DNA from 3 places in the Bacillus inaquosorum genome. Region 2 is predicted to be linked to each of the others. Evidence: riboswitches for the same ligand, from Rfam matches in the RefSeq annotation. Region 2 holds a riboswitch; each other region holds the start of a gene.
What was found. Region 2 has a riboswitch for S-adenosylmethionine ahead of metN (methionine ABC transporter ATP-binding protein MetN). Riboswitches for the same ligand answer to the same signal wherever they lie in the genome.
Positions count from the first base shown of each region.

Region 1 (4,199 bases), 2.1 Mb from region 2:
CCTGCTGCAGGCGAGCCTTTTTCATGCTATTTTTTCTCGTATGTCCATCCGTCTTCCTGATACACTTTTCCATTTTTCATCAAATGGCCGAGCGCGCGTTTAAAGGCGGCCTTGCTCATGTTAAAACGTTCTCTGATATCGTCAGGCTGGCTTTTGTCGCTGTACGGCATGGCGCCGTTTCTTGTTCTCATATACGTCAGAATGTACTCAGCATCAACAGACATTGCATCCTGTTTTCTCGGAAGCAGCGACATGTTGACTGAACCGTCTTCTTTGACTTGAATCACCCGTCCCGTGACTCTTGAGCCGAGTCTTGGCTCCTCTTTTCTTTCTGAAGGATGGATAAAACCTCGTATACCGTCGTCCGTGATGACGAATGAACCTGTTGCGATCAGTCTGTACACCGTACCTGTCAGCTCTTTATTCATCATATCTTCTGTGGCGTCGGTAAACAGTTCGCTGATGATATCTTCCGGCGCTGGTTTCGCGAACATGCGTCCCCGGTTTGTCACCTTCAGCATACAGTAAAGCTTATCCCCTTTTTGCGGCCAGACATCTTCGTACGGAGGCAAATGCTCGGTTGCGACAAGCGCGTCCTTAGATAAACCGACATCAACGAAAACGCCCATATCTTCCACTGTATCCACCACTTCGACCCAGCCATACTCATCAGCGCTGATGACCGGAATTTTCATCGTGGCCGCAAGCCTTTCCTGCTGATCGACGTATATAAAGACCTCTACTTCGTCTCTGTCCTCGATATCCTCAGTTATTTCACTGTTATGTAAGAGAATCGTGTCTTCTCCGTCGGTTAAAAAGTAACCGAAGTCAGTTTGGTGATCTATACTCAAGGTTAATTGCTGCCCTGGTCTCATGCTATCGTCCTTCCTGTTCCGCTTATTTTTCTGCGGATTCTGTTAACATTTTTTCCAATCATCACAAATTGATTCTTTGTTCTGTTGGAAGTTTCTCTTTATTCTACTATAATCAACACATAAGTTAAATGTTATGGAGGTTTTCATATGGCAAAAGAAAGTTCATTTGATATTGTATCTAAGGTGGAATTGCCTGAAGTGCAAAACGCGATCCAAATCGCATTGAAGGAAATCAGCACACGCTATGACTTTAAAGGAAGCAAAAGCGACATTTCTTTAGATAAAGAGGAGCTTGTCCTCGTTTCTGATGACGAATTCAAATTAAGCCAGCTGAAAGATGTGCTGGTCAGTAAATTAATAAAACGAAATGTACCGACAAAAAACATTGATTACGGCAAGGTTGAAAACGCATCAGGGGGAACGGTACGCCAGCGCGCAAAGCTTGTTCAAGGCATTGATAAAGACAACGCCAAAAAAATCAATACGATCATCAAAAACTCCGGACTGAAAGTAAAGTCTCAGGTGCAGGATGATCAAGTGCGCGTCACTGGAAAAAACAAGGATGACCTGCAGCAGATTATTACAGCTGTGCGGGGTGCAGATCTGCCGATTGACGTTCAATTTATAAATTTCAGATAAATTTTCTGAATCCTATTGATTATTGTCTTTATTTTCGGTAAATTTGGAGAAAGGGAAAAAGCCCGGCATCTTTTAGCATTTCCTGAATACGAAAACTTCATATCCGTTCTTATCAAGAGAAGCAGAGGGACTGGCCCGACGAAGCTTCAGCAACCGGTGTAAATGGCGATCAGCCATGACCAAGGTGCTAAATCCAGCAAGCTCGAACAGCTTGGAAGATAAGAAGAGACAAAATCACTGACAAAGTCTTCTTCTTAAGAGGACTTTTTTTATTTCTCTTTTTTTCCTTGCTGAATGTGAATAAAGGAGGCAGACAATGGGACTTTTAGAAGATTTGCAAAAACAGGTGTTAATCGGTGACGGCGCCATGGGGACGCTCCTCTACTCCTATGGCATTGACAGGTGTTTTGAGGAGCTCAACATTTCGAAGCCGGAGGAAATTCAGCGCATACATAAAGCGTACGTTGAGGCAGGAGCCAACATTATTCAAACGAATACGTACGGGGCCAATTATATTAAATTATCGAGACACGGCCTTGAGGATGACATTAAAAAAATGAATCAAGAGGCAGTAAAAATCGCGCGGGCTTCAGCAGGCGATGCATACGTGCTTGGGACGATGGGCGGCATCCGCACATTTAATAAAAACGCGTACAGCCTTGACGAAATCAAACGCAGCTTTCGCGAGCAGCTGTACCTGCTGCTGCATGAAGAACCGGATGGCTTGCTGTTAGAAACGTATTATGATTTGGAAGAAGCCCGTGAAGTGCTGAAAATTGCGCGCAAAGAGACTAGCCTTCCGATTATGCTCAATGTATCGATGCACGAGCAAGGCGTACTGCAGGACGGAACGCCGCTTTCTGAAGCATTGCGATCGATTGCTGATCTCGGGGCTGATATCGTCGGCATTAACTGCCGGCTCGGTCCTTATCACATGATTGAAGCGCTCAGCGAAGTGCCGATTTTTGACGACGTGTTCTTATCAGTTTATCCGAACAGCAGTCTTCCTTCACTTGAAGAGGGACGGCTCGTCTATGAAACAGATGACACGTATTTTCAAAACAGCGCATCAGAATTTCGCAAACAAGGCGCACGGATTATCGGCGGCTGCTGCGGCACCACACCGAATCACATCCGGGCGATGGCGGAAGCAGTTGGCGGGCTGGCTCCGATTACGGAAAAAGAAGTCAAAACCCGGGCGAAGGAATTCATTTCCGTTCAGCACGAGCGGACAGAGCCCGGCCTGAATGAGATCGCGGCGGAAAAACGCTCCATCATCGCAGAACTGGACCCGCCGAAAAAATTGAGCTTTGACAAATTTCTGTCCGCTGCTGCTGAATTAAAAGAAGCGGGAATTGATGCCCTGACGCTCGCTGACAATTCACTGGCTACCCCGCGGATCAGCAATGTTGCCTGCGGCGCCCTTGTGAAGCAGCAGCTCGATATGCGGTCCCTTGTCCATATTACGTGCCGTGACCGAAATATTATCGGCTTACAGTCACATTTAATGGGCCTTGATACATTAGGGCTGAATGACGTACTGGCCATTACGGGTGATCCTTCTAAAATCGGGGATTTTCCGGGTGCAACGTCTGTTTATGATTTAACATCCTTTGATTTAATCAGGCTGATCAAACAGTTCAATGAAGGACTGTCCCTGTCTGGAAAGCCGCTTGGCAAGAAAACGAATTTCTCAGTCGCCGCTGCATTTAATCCGAACGTCCGACATCTGGATAAAGCGGTAAAACGGCTGGAGAAAAAAATAGATTGCGGGGCCGATTATTTTGTTTCACAGCCTGTCTATTCCGAGCAGCAGCTTGTCGATATCCATAACGAAACAAAGCATCTGAAGACGCCGATCTATATCGGCATTATGCCGCTCACAAGCAGCCGAAATGCTGAATTCATCCACAATGAAATTCCGGGCATTAAGCTGTCTGACTCTATTCGCGAAACAATGGCCCTCGCCGGTGAAGATAAAGAGAAGCAAAAAGCGGAAGGCCTTGCGATTGCCCGCTCCCTGCTGGACACGGCATGCGAGCTGTTTAACGGCATCTACTTGATTACGCCTTTTCTCAGATCTGACTTAACCGCTGAGCTCACTTCGTATATCCAGCAAAAAGATGAGCAGCGCCAAAATATCTATTTGCATTAAACCTAGATGACTGCCTGAGCCAATCGGGCGGTCTTTTTTTACCGCATTCGTGTTACGATATAAAAAATCGGTTTTAGAGGAGGAACATCATGCTCGAAGTTAAAACCATTTCCGCGGAAGATACATACGAAATCCGGCACCGTATCCTGCGCCCCCATCAATCCATCGAACAATGCCAATATGAACAGGATCATGCGGAAGGCTCTTTTCATCTCGGCGCGTTTTTTGAAGGAACACTGATCAGCATTGCTTCTTTCTCCCCTCAAAATCAGCCATTATTAACGGAATCCCCTGCGTATCGGCTGAGAGGCATGGCGACGCTTGAAGGATATCGCGATAAAAAAGCCGGGAGCATGCTGATCAAACACGCGGAGCAGAAACTGGCAGAGAAAGGCGTGCAGGCGGTCTGGTGCAATGCAAGACAACATGTCAAAGGCTACTACGCAAAGCTTGGCTGGGAAGAACGCGGCGAACCGTTTGAGATTCCCGGCATTGGCACTCATATCGTCATGTGCAAAAAACTCGGAACA
Region 1 covers NZ_CP096592.1:1,292,100-1,296,298, reverse strand. Annotated here, with positions in the region: partial or broken gene M1M80_RS06205 (CvfB family protein) at 27-924, opposite strand; gene M1M80_RS06200 (YajQ family cyclic di-GMP-binding protein) at 1,023-1,514, shown strand; SAM riboswitch class I at 1,621-1,739, shown strand; gene M1M80_RS06195 (bifunctional homocysteine S-methyltransferase/methylenetetrahydrofolate reductase) at 1,831-3,669, shown strand; gene M1M80_RS06190 (GNAT family N-acetyltransferase) at 3,759-4,199, shown strand, end outside.
Region 1: another riboswitch for S-adenosylmethionine. It lies ahead of M1M80_RS06195 (bifunctional homocysteine S-methyltransferase/methylenetetrahydrofolate reductase); the one in region 2 lies ahead of metN (methionine ABC transporter ATP-binding protein MetN).

Region 2 (4,199 bases):
CGTGTTTGTCGAACTTCCTGAAGTTGGCGCTGAAATCAAAGCGGACGAGCCATTCGGCAGTGTTGAATCCGTTAAAACGGTATCTGAGCTTTATGCACCGATTAACGGAACTGTTGTAGAAGTAAACGAAGATCTTGATGACAGTCCGGAATTCGTTAACGAATCTCCGTACGAAAAAGCATGGATGATCGTCGTTGAGCCGTCTGACGCTTCTGAAATTGAAAAACTGATGACAGCAGAGCAATACGAAGAGATGACACAAGAAGACTAAAACAGGATAGCTGCAAAGGCAATTGGACACGCTAACGTTATGGGAGGTGTCCAATATGACTTTCAGCAAACAAAAGCTCGATGTTACCAATGATGTGACAGGCCGCTTTCAAAATGGCCGGCTCTCGTTATATCATGATAATGAGATGATCGGCCAAATGACAAGCATGGATGAATATGAGCTAAAATCCGGTTATTCCTTTGAAAATGAGAAATTTTATAAGACAGCCGATGTGGCCTCGGGAAACGACGAAAAATATGTGGATTGTGACTACGAAAACGGCTGGTGTTAATGTTGGCGGTGAATTTCACTGCCTTCTTTTACAATCTGAACGTTTCAAATTTGACGCGGCAGGTGAAGAAGATGAAGATGGAAGAGCTGGAAAAGGTTATGATTGTCGAAGGGAAATCAGATAAAGAGAAAATCGAAAGCGTCCTGAATGAACCAGTGCGCATTATCTGCACAAACGGAACAATCAGCCAGCTGAAGCTTGAGGAATTGGCTGACGAGCTTTATGATAAAGACGTCTACATATTAGTTGATGCTGATGAATCAGGCGAGAAATTGAGAAAACAGCTGAAAAGAGAATTTAACGAAGCCTGCCATTTACATATCGACAAAGCCTATAAGGAAGTGGCCGCTGCGCCCAGACACCATGTCGCCGCTGTATTGCTGCGCGCGAATTTGAATGTCCATACTATTTTTCTTGAAAGAAAGTCCCGAGGTGTATAGCATGAAAGAACTCCAAGAACACGAGCTTGAGCACATTGCTGATGATGTGTATCTCCTATATTTATATACTCCGTTTTGCGGCACCTGCCAGCTCGCAAGCAAAATGCTGACAGTGGTGAAAGAAATGCTGCCCGATGTCGCCTTCTATAAAAACAATGTCAATTACTCTCCGACATTCGCAAAAGCGTATCAAATTGAAAGTGTCCCTTGTTTTCTGCTGTTCAAAGGCGGAAAAGTGGTCGAAAGAGGATATGCGTTTCAATCCGTTTCTTATTTATATGAGCTGATCAAACAAAAATCATCTTCCGCATCCCATTTATGACATATTTCTCAGCATATTTCAATGAAATTGTCGTTCGTTTTATAAAGGGGTTCTTGCGCCAGAAAGAGAAATGTGTATGTATGACCAACAAATAGGAGGTTGTACATATGGAGAAAGCGGAAGTTTTAGAAGATGAGTATCAGCATCTGTTTTTAAAACCCCTTTTGAACGCTTCAACATTGCTCATTACCTTCCAAGGAGAAACAGAAGCCTTAACCGTCTCAATAAACGAACAGGGAGAAATGAAAAAAATTTCTCCGCCCCAAACGTCCAACCTGACCTTTTACGGAAACCAAGCAGAAATCATTCATTTATTGCACGGAGACATTTCCCTTCAGCACCTGATCCAGAGCGGAAGACTAAAAGTGAAGGGGTCATTCAGAGCCCTGTTAAAACTAGAAGCCATTCTCTGGCTGACAAATGGATTTTTTCAGAGGATTTTGAAAAATTAAAAAATAGGAAATTATTATAATAGTAAAAGTTGACATCATTTATTTTATTGACATTTAATCATTCGCCATGCTATTCTACATTAAGAATTTCCGGACGAAAAAGACTATATATTTCTCTTATCAAGAGAGGTGGAGGGAAGTGCCCTATGAAGCCCGGCAACCATCAACGCTGTTGAAATGGTGCCAATTCACACGAAGCGTTCAGCTTTGAAAGATGAGAGAAAGGCATTTTCTATAAGCCTTTCTGCTCAAGTGTGCAGAAAGGCTTTTCTTTTGCAGAAAAACCCGGAAGATTTCTTAGAATAGTGTTAAGGCAGGTGATTGCTTTGATCAATCTTCAAAATGTTTCAAAAGTTTATAAGTCGAAACATGGAGATGTCAATGCTGTCCAAAATGTCTCGCTTTCCATTAAAAAAGGTGAGATTTTTGGAATTATAGGATATAGCGGAGCAGGTAAAAGTTCCTTAATCCGTCTGCTGAACGGCCTTGAGAAACCAACCTCAGGAACCGTGGAAGTGGCGGGAACCAAGATTAATGAAGTAAATGGACGCGGTTTAAGAAAAGCACGCCATGAAATCAGTATGATTTTCCAGCATTTCAATTTGCTTTGGTCGCGGACCGTCAGAGATAATATCATGTTTCCTTTAGAAATTGCCGGGGTGAAAAAGAGCGAGCGGATCAAGCGAGCCAATGAACTGATTAAACTGGTAGGTTTAGAAGGAAAAGAAAAATCTTACCCGTCTCAGCTGAGCGGCGGGCAAAAGCAGCGTGTCGGAATCGCCAGAGCGCTTGCAAACAATCCGAAGGTTCTCCTTTGTGATGAAGCGACATCAGCATTAGATCCGCAAACGACAGATTCAATTTTGGATTTGTTGTCCGATATTAATGAAAGACTCGGTTTGACGATTGTGCTGATCACACACGAAATGCATGTGATCCGCAAAATCTGCAACAGAGTCGCTGTCATGGAAAACGGAAAGGTTGTTGAAGAAGGCGAAGTTCTCGATGTCTTCAAAAATCCGAAGGAAGAAATGACAAAACGATTTGTTCAGCAGGTGACAGAACCGGAAGAAACGAAAGAAACGCTTCAGCACCTTCTTGATGAAACAGCATCAGGAAAAACGGTTCAGCTCACATTTGTCGGCGATTCAGCTGAACAGCCTCTGATTACAGAGATGATCAGAAACTTTAATATCAGTGTCAATATTCTGCAAGGGAAAATCTCGCAGACGAAGGATGGGGCGTACGGCTCACTGTTCATCCACATTGACGGAGACGAGGAAGAAGTACACAACGTGATCCGGTTTATTAATGACAAACAGGTGAAAGCAGAGGTGATCACGAATGTTTGAAAAATACTTCCCGAACGTTGATTTAACTGAATTGTGGAACGCGACATATGAAACACTTTATATGACGCTGATCTCTTTACTGTTTGCCTTTGTCATCGGGGTGATCCTCGGTTTGCTGCTCTTCCTGACAAGCAAAGGGAGCCTTTGGCAGAATAAAGCAGTCAACTCTGTAATTGCGGCCATTGTCAACATATTCAGATCGATTCCGTTCCTCATTTTAATTATTTTACTGCTAGGGTTTACGAAGTTTTTAGTCGGCACCATCTTAGGGCCAAATGCCGCATTGCCGGCCTTGGTTATCGGCTCTGCACCGTTTTACGCGCGTCTTGCTGAAATCGCGCTTCGCGAGGTGGATAAAGGTGTTATTGAAGCTGCTAAATCAATGGGCGCTAAAACGTCTACAATTATTTTCAAAGTGCTGCTTCCGGAGTCGATGCCGGCTCTGATTTCTGGTATTACGGTTACGGCCATCGCATTGATCGGCTCAACGGCAATTGCCGGTGCCATCGGTTCAGGAGGCCTTGGAAACCTTGCGTACGTAGAAGGCTATCAGTCTAATAATACTGATGTTACCTTCGTTGCTACTGTGTTTATTTTAATCATCGTATTTATTATTCAAATCATCGGTGATGTCATAACAAATATTATAGACAAACGATAAGGGAGGATTTACATTGAAAAAGCTATTTTTGGGTGCATTATTGCTTGTATTTGCAGGAGTTATGGCTGCCTGCGGTTCGAATAACGGCGCTGAATCCGGCAAGAAAGAAATTGTCGTTGCGGCAACAAAAACACCGCATGCGGAAATTTTAAAAGAAGCTGAACCACTGCTGAAAGAAAAAGGCTACACGCTGAAAGTGAAAGTGCTTAGTGATTACAAGATGTACAACAAAGCTTTATCTGATAAAGAAGTGGATGCGAACTACTTCCAGCACATTCCTTACCTTGAGCAAGAAATGAAAGAAAACACAGATTACAAACTTGTGAATGCCGGTGCTGTTCACTTAGAGCCATTCGGTATTTACTCTAAAAAATACAAATCATTAAAAGACCTTCCAGACGGTGCGACA
Region 2 covers NZ_CP096592.1:3,350,297-3,354,495, reverse strand. Annotated here, with positions in the region: gene gcvH (glycine cleavage system protein GcvH) at 1-271, shown strand, start outside; gene M1M80_RS17060 (YusG family protein) at 327-563, shown strand; gene M1M80_RS17055 (toprim domain-containing protein) at 641-1,003, shown strand; gene M1M80_RS17050 (thioredoxin family protein) at 1,005-1,325, shown strand; gene M1M80_RS17045 (SCP2 sterol-binding domain-containing protein) at 1,433-1,777, shown strand; SAM riboswitch class I at 1,892-1,998, shown strand; gene metN (methionine ABC transporter ATP-binding protein MetN) at 2,104-3,129, shown strand; gene metP (methionine ABC transporter permease MetP) at 3,122-3,790, shown strand; gene metQ (methionine ABC transporter substrate-binding lipoprotein MetQ) at 3,804-4,199, shown strand, end outside.

Region 3 (4,199 bases), 1.2 Mb from region 2:
GTTTTAATTTTTGATAATTCAGGCCGGTAATTCCCGGATTTGTTTCCACAAGCCATTGGCTATGTTCTGTATGGCAGTTCAGCCAGGCTTTATGTTTTGTGTCGTCATGATCAGCAGTAATTTTGGTTATTGGCGTTGTTGTCCCAGATACGATGACGATGTCCTTAAGAGCAGCGCCGGTGCTTTTCACAGCCAGCTGTGTATCTCCGCCCCCTGCTATAACCTTTGCATGTATAGAAAGGCCTAATTCGGACGCATACTCATTTGTTATCGTTCCAATCGCTGTTCCCGCTCTTACAAGAGGCGGAAGGATTGATGGGGAGAAGCCGAATATGCCGCACATCTCTTCTGACCAAGTGTTTTGCTTCACATCAAACAGCAGGGTTTCGGTTGCCTGTGAGGGTTCATATGTCAATATTCCGCTCAGCTGGTACGTTACCCAATCACTGATGCTTGTAAAGCTTGCCGTTTTTTCCCATAAAGAGGGCTGGCGTTCTTTTAAACCATAAAGCTTGAGCGCAGAAAAAAGTGCGGTCGGCAGGCGGCCTGTGCAGCTGTATATCTCTTCCTGATTGGGTATGCTCTCCTCCCACTCACGGCCACGGTTATCAATGTTCGGCAGCCCTAGAAAAGAGTCGCCGTTCTGATCAATCAGAACAATCCCCTGTCTTTGACTCGTCGATGTCAAACCTATTATGTCAATATCATGCGAACGGGAAAGCGCACGTTTTGCCAATCTCATGACTTGCTTCCACAGCACCTGAGGAGAAAAATAACGGCTGTCCGGGTAAAGCGTCTCGGTGGCATACACGATGTCCTCCCGTTCAACCGTTTGAACACTGCCTGATACACTCACGATCGCTACTCTCGCATTGCCTGTGCCGATATCAAAAACGAGATAGCCTTTTTGTTTTTTCATTCCGTTAGCCTCCTTTCTTATGCCTCTGTTTTTAGCTTATCTTTGTTATACAATGTCGGAATATTAAGAGTTTTTTCAACCTTCCATTTTTTGAGGGCTTCATTCAGGATCGTCACGTGATGATCCTCCACTTCAAAGGTTGCTCCAGCGAGATGCGGTGTTGCCAGAACATTAGGCAATGAAATCAATTTGTAATCCGATTCCTCTGGAGGTTCATGATAAAAAACGTCTAAAATGGCTCCTCTGATTTTATGTTCTTTTAATACAGATAAAAGATCGTCACGGTTTACCACAACCGCTCTTGAAGTATTGACGAAAATCGCACTCTCTTTCATCAGATCTAAATATGCCCGATCAATCAGTCCAAGTGTTTCCTCGGTACGAGGCAGATGGACAGAAACGATATCACTGTCTGAAAAAACCGTTTTAAGAGATACTTTTTCATATTGAGGATGATCGTCTTGTACGTATGGATCGTAATACTTTATTTTACAGTCGAACGCAGTCAGCAGTTTTGCAATCCTTTGACCAACGGCGCCAAACCCAACCATGCCGACCGTTTTTCCCGTTAATTCATTTCCTTTAAATTTGACATAAGCCTGCAGGTAATCACTGTCCCACTTTCCATCCTTCAGCCATTGATTCGAGGTGCTGGTATGGCGGAGAAAGGAAATCACATTACCGATAAACATTTCAGCAACGGCTTGCGCATTCCGCCCGGGTGTATAAAAAACGGGAATGCCTCTTTTTGATGCTGCGGCCACATCCACATTGGAGGGCATTCCCCTGCACACACCGACAAATGAAAGTTCGGGAACAGAAGCAAATACGCTGTCTGTTACTTGATCAAGCTCAGTAATCAAGCCTTTTGCATTTGTTTCTTTTAATAGCTGAATGATTTCATCTTCCCGGTATGCCCGGCCTTGCTCCTTCCAGGTGTGATAAGCAACCGAGCCGAACAATTTTTCAAGCTCTTTGCGTCCTTCTTCGTTGTACGGCGCTGTAACCAAAACCGTCATGGTGCAAAACATCCTTTTCATCATATTTTTTCATAAAAAAATCTCTTTCCGAAGATGGAAAGAGATTCATATATAGGCGTGCCCTGTTACAGACAGACGCCGGTATAAACCTTGCTTTCCTATCTTTCAAGCTGACGCTTGCTGGAATTGGCACAATAATGTTGCCGAGGTTTCATAGGGCCAGTCCCTCCACCTCTCTGGATAGAAAATGTTGAGTATGTAATTTTCAGAATGAAGAATACGTTTATCATAAAGAAGTCTCAGATTGATGTCAATCTCTTTTTTCAGAATTGACGTTATCATCCGAAATGTTATAATTCTTACAAAATATCTAACTAGAGAGAGGAACTGGGCCATGAAATCTTTTGCAACACAACAAAACGGCATTTTCAAATCCGTTTGCTCGCTTGACTGCCCGGATCAGTGCGGATTATTAATACATAAAAAAGACGGAAAAATTGTGAAAGTGCAAGGTGATCCCGACCATCCTGTTACGGCCGGAAACATATGCAACAAAGTCCGAAACATGACGGAGCGCATCTATGATGAAAAGCGGCTGACTACACCGCTTAAACGGACAGGTGCGAAAGGTCAGGCGATATTTGAACCGATTTCTTGGGATGAGGCAATTGATACCATTACCTCCCGCTGGAAACAGCTGATTGATGAAGAGGGAGCTGAAAGCATACTCCCGTACAGCTTTTATGGAAATATGGGAAAATTAACAGCTGAAGGTATGGACCGCCGCTTCTTTTACCGCATGGGTTCAAGTCAGCTCGAACGGACAATTTGCAGCAAAGCGGGATCTGAGGGCTATAAATATACAATGGGTATAAGTGCGGGAATTGATCCTGAGGAAACCATTCATACGAAACTATTTATTTTTTGGGGAATCAACGCGGTCAGCACAAACATGCACCAAATTACAATCGCCCAAAAAGTACGAAAACAGGGTGCCAAAATTGTCGTGATTGATGTGCATAAAAATCAGACAGGGCGTCTCGCCGATTGGTTTATTCCCATAAAACCCGGAACCGACAGCGCACTTGCCCTTGGCATCATGCACATTTTATTTAAAGAAAACCTTCATGATGAAGCATTTCTGTCTGAATACACGGTCGGCTATGAAGATCTCCGTGAACACGTGAAACAGTATGATCCGGAAAAGGTGTCACTGATTACCGGTGTCAGCACTGAAGATATTTATCAGCTGGCAAGAATGTACGGCGAATCCTCCCCTTCTTTTATCAGAATCGGAAACGGAATCCAGCATCACGATAACGGCGGGATGATTGTAAGGACGATTGCCTGTCTTCCGGCAATCACTGGCCAATGGCTGCACAAAGGGGGCGGCGCAATTAAGCATAACAGCGGAATTTTAGAATATAACACGAATGCCTTGCAGCGGCCTGACTTACTGAAAGGGCGCACACCGAGATCGTTTAATATGAATCAGCTTGGCAAAGTGCTTTTGGAAACAGATCCGCCTATTCGCTCTCTTTTTATTTACGGGACGAACCCGGCCGTTGTCGCGCCGGAAGCGAACAAAGTCAGACAGGGCTTGCTGCGGGAAGACCTATTTACTGTAGTTCATGATTTGTTTTTGACGGAAACGGCTGCATACGCAGACATTGTCCTGCCTGCAACATCCGCTTTTGAAAATACCGATTTTTATACCTCCTACTGGCACCATTACATTCAGCTTCAGCAACCGGTGATTGAGAGATATGGTGAAAGCAAGTCTAACACTGAAGTGTTCCGATTACTGGCTGAAGCAATGGGATTCACAGACCAAGAGCTCAAGGACTCAGATGAAGAATTGATTCGCCAGGCGCTTGATCATCCAGATAATCCGTATTTGGCGGAGATTGATTACGATTCACTTACTAAGCACTCATTTATGAAAGCGAAACGCAAAAAGCCGCTGTTTCCAGGCAAACTTCCGACTCCAAGCGGAAAAATAGAATTATATTCAGAAAAAATGAAACAAGACGGTTTCCCGGCATTACCGACATATACGCCTCTTGTATCTGATAATGAACATCCGTTTATGTATGTTCCGGCGCCAAACCATAATTTCTTAAACTCAACGTTTTCCAACAACGAAAAACACATCAGGCTTGAAAAGACGCCAAAGCTCTTTATCAATACAAAAGATGCTGATGAACACGGAATCGTTGATGGGGATCCTGTACGAATTTGGAACAGCCGGGGAGAATGCGAGCTGACCGCTGCAGTCGGGGAACAAGTGCTGCCCGGTG
Region 3 covers NZ_CP096592.1:2,106,953-2,111,151, forward strand. Annotated here, with positions in the region: gene M1M80_RS10200 (FGGY-family carbohydrate kinase) at 1-919, opposite strand, end outside; gene M1M80_RS10205 (2-hydroxyacid dehydrogenase) at 937-1,962, opposite strand; SAM riboswitch class I at 2,055-2,146, opposite strand; gene M1M80_RS10210 (molybdopterin oxidoreductase family protein) at 2,294-4,199, shown strand, end outside.
Region 3: another riboswitch for S-adenosylmethionine. It lies ahead of M1M80_RS10205 (2-hydroxyacid dehydrogenase); the one in region 2 lies ahead of metN (methionine ABC transporter ATP-binding protein MetN).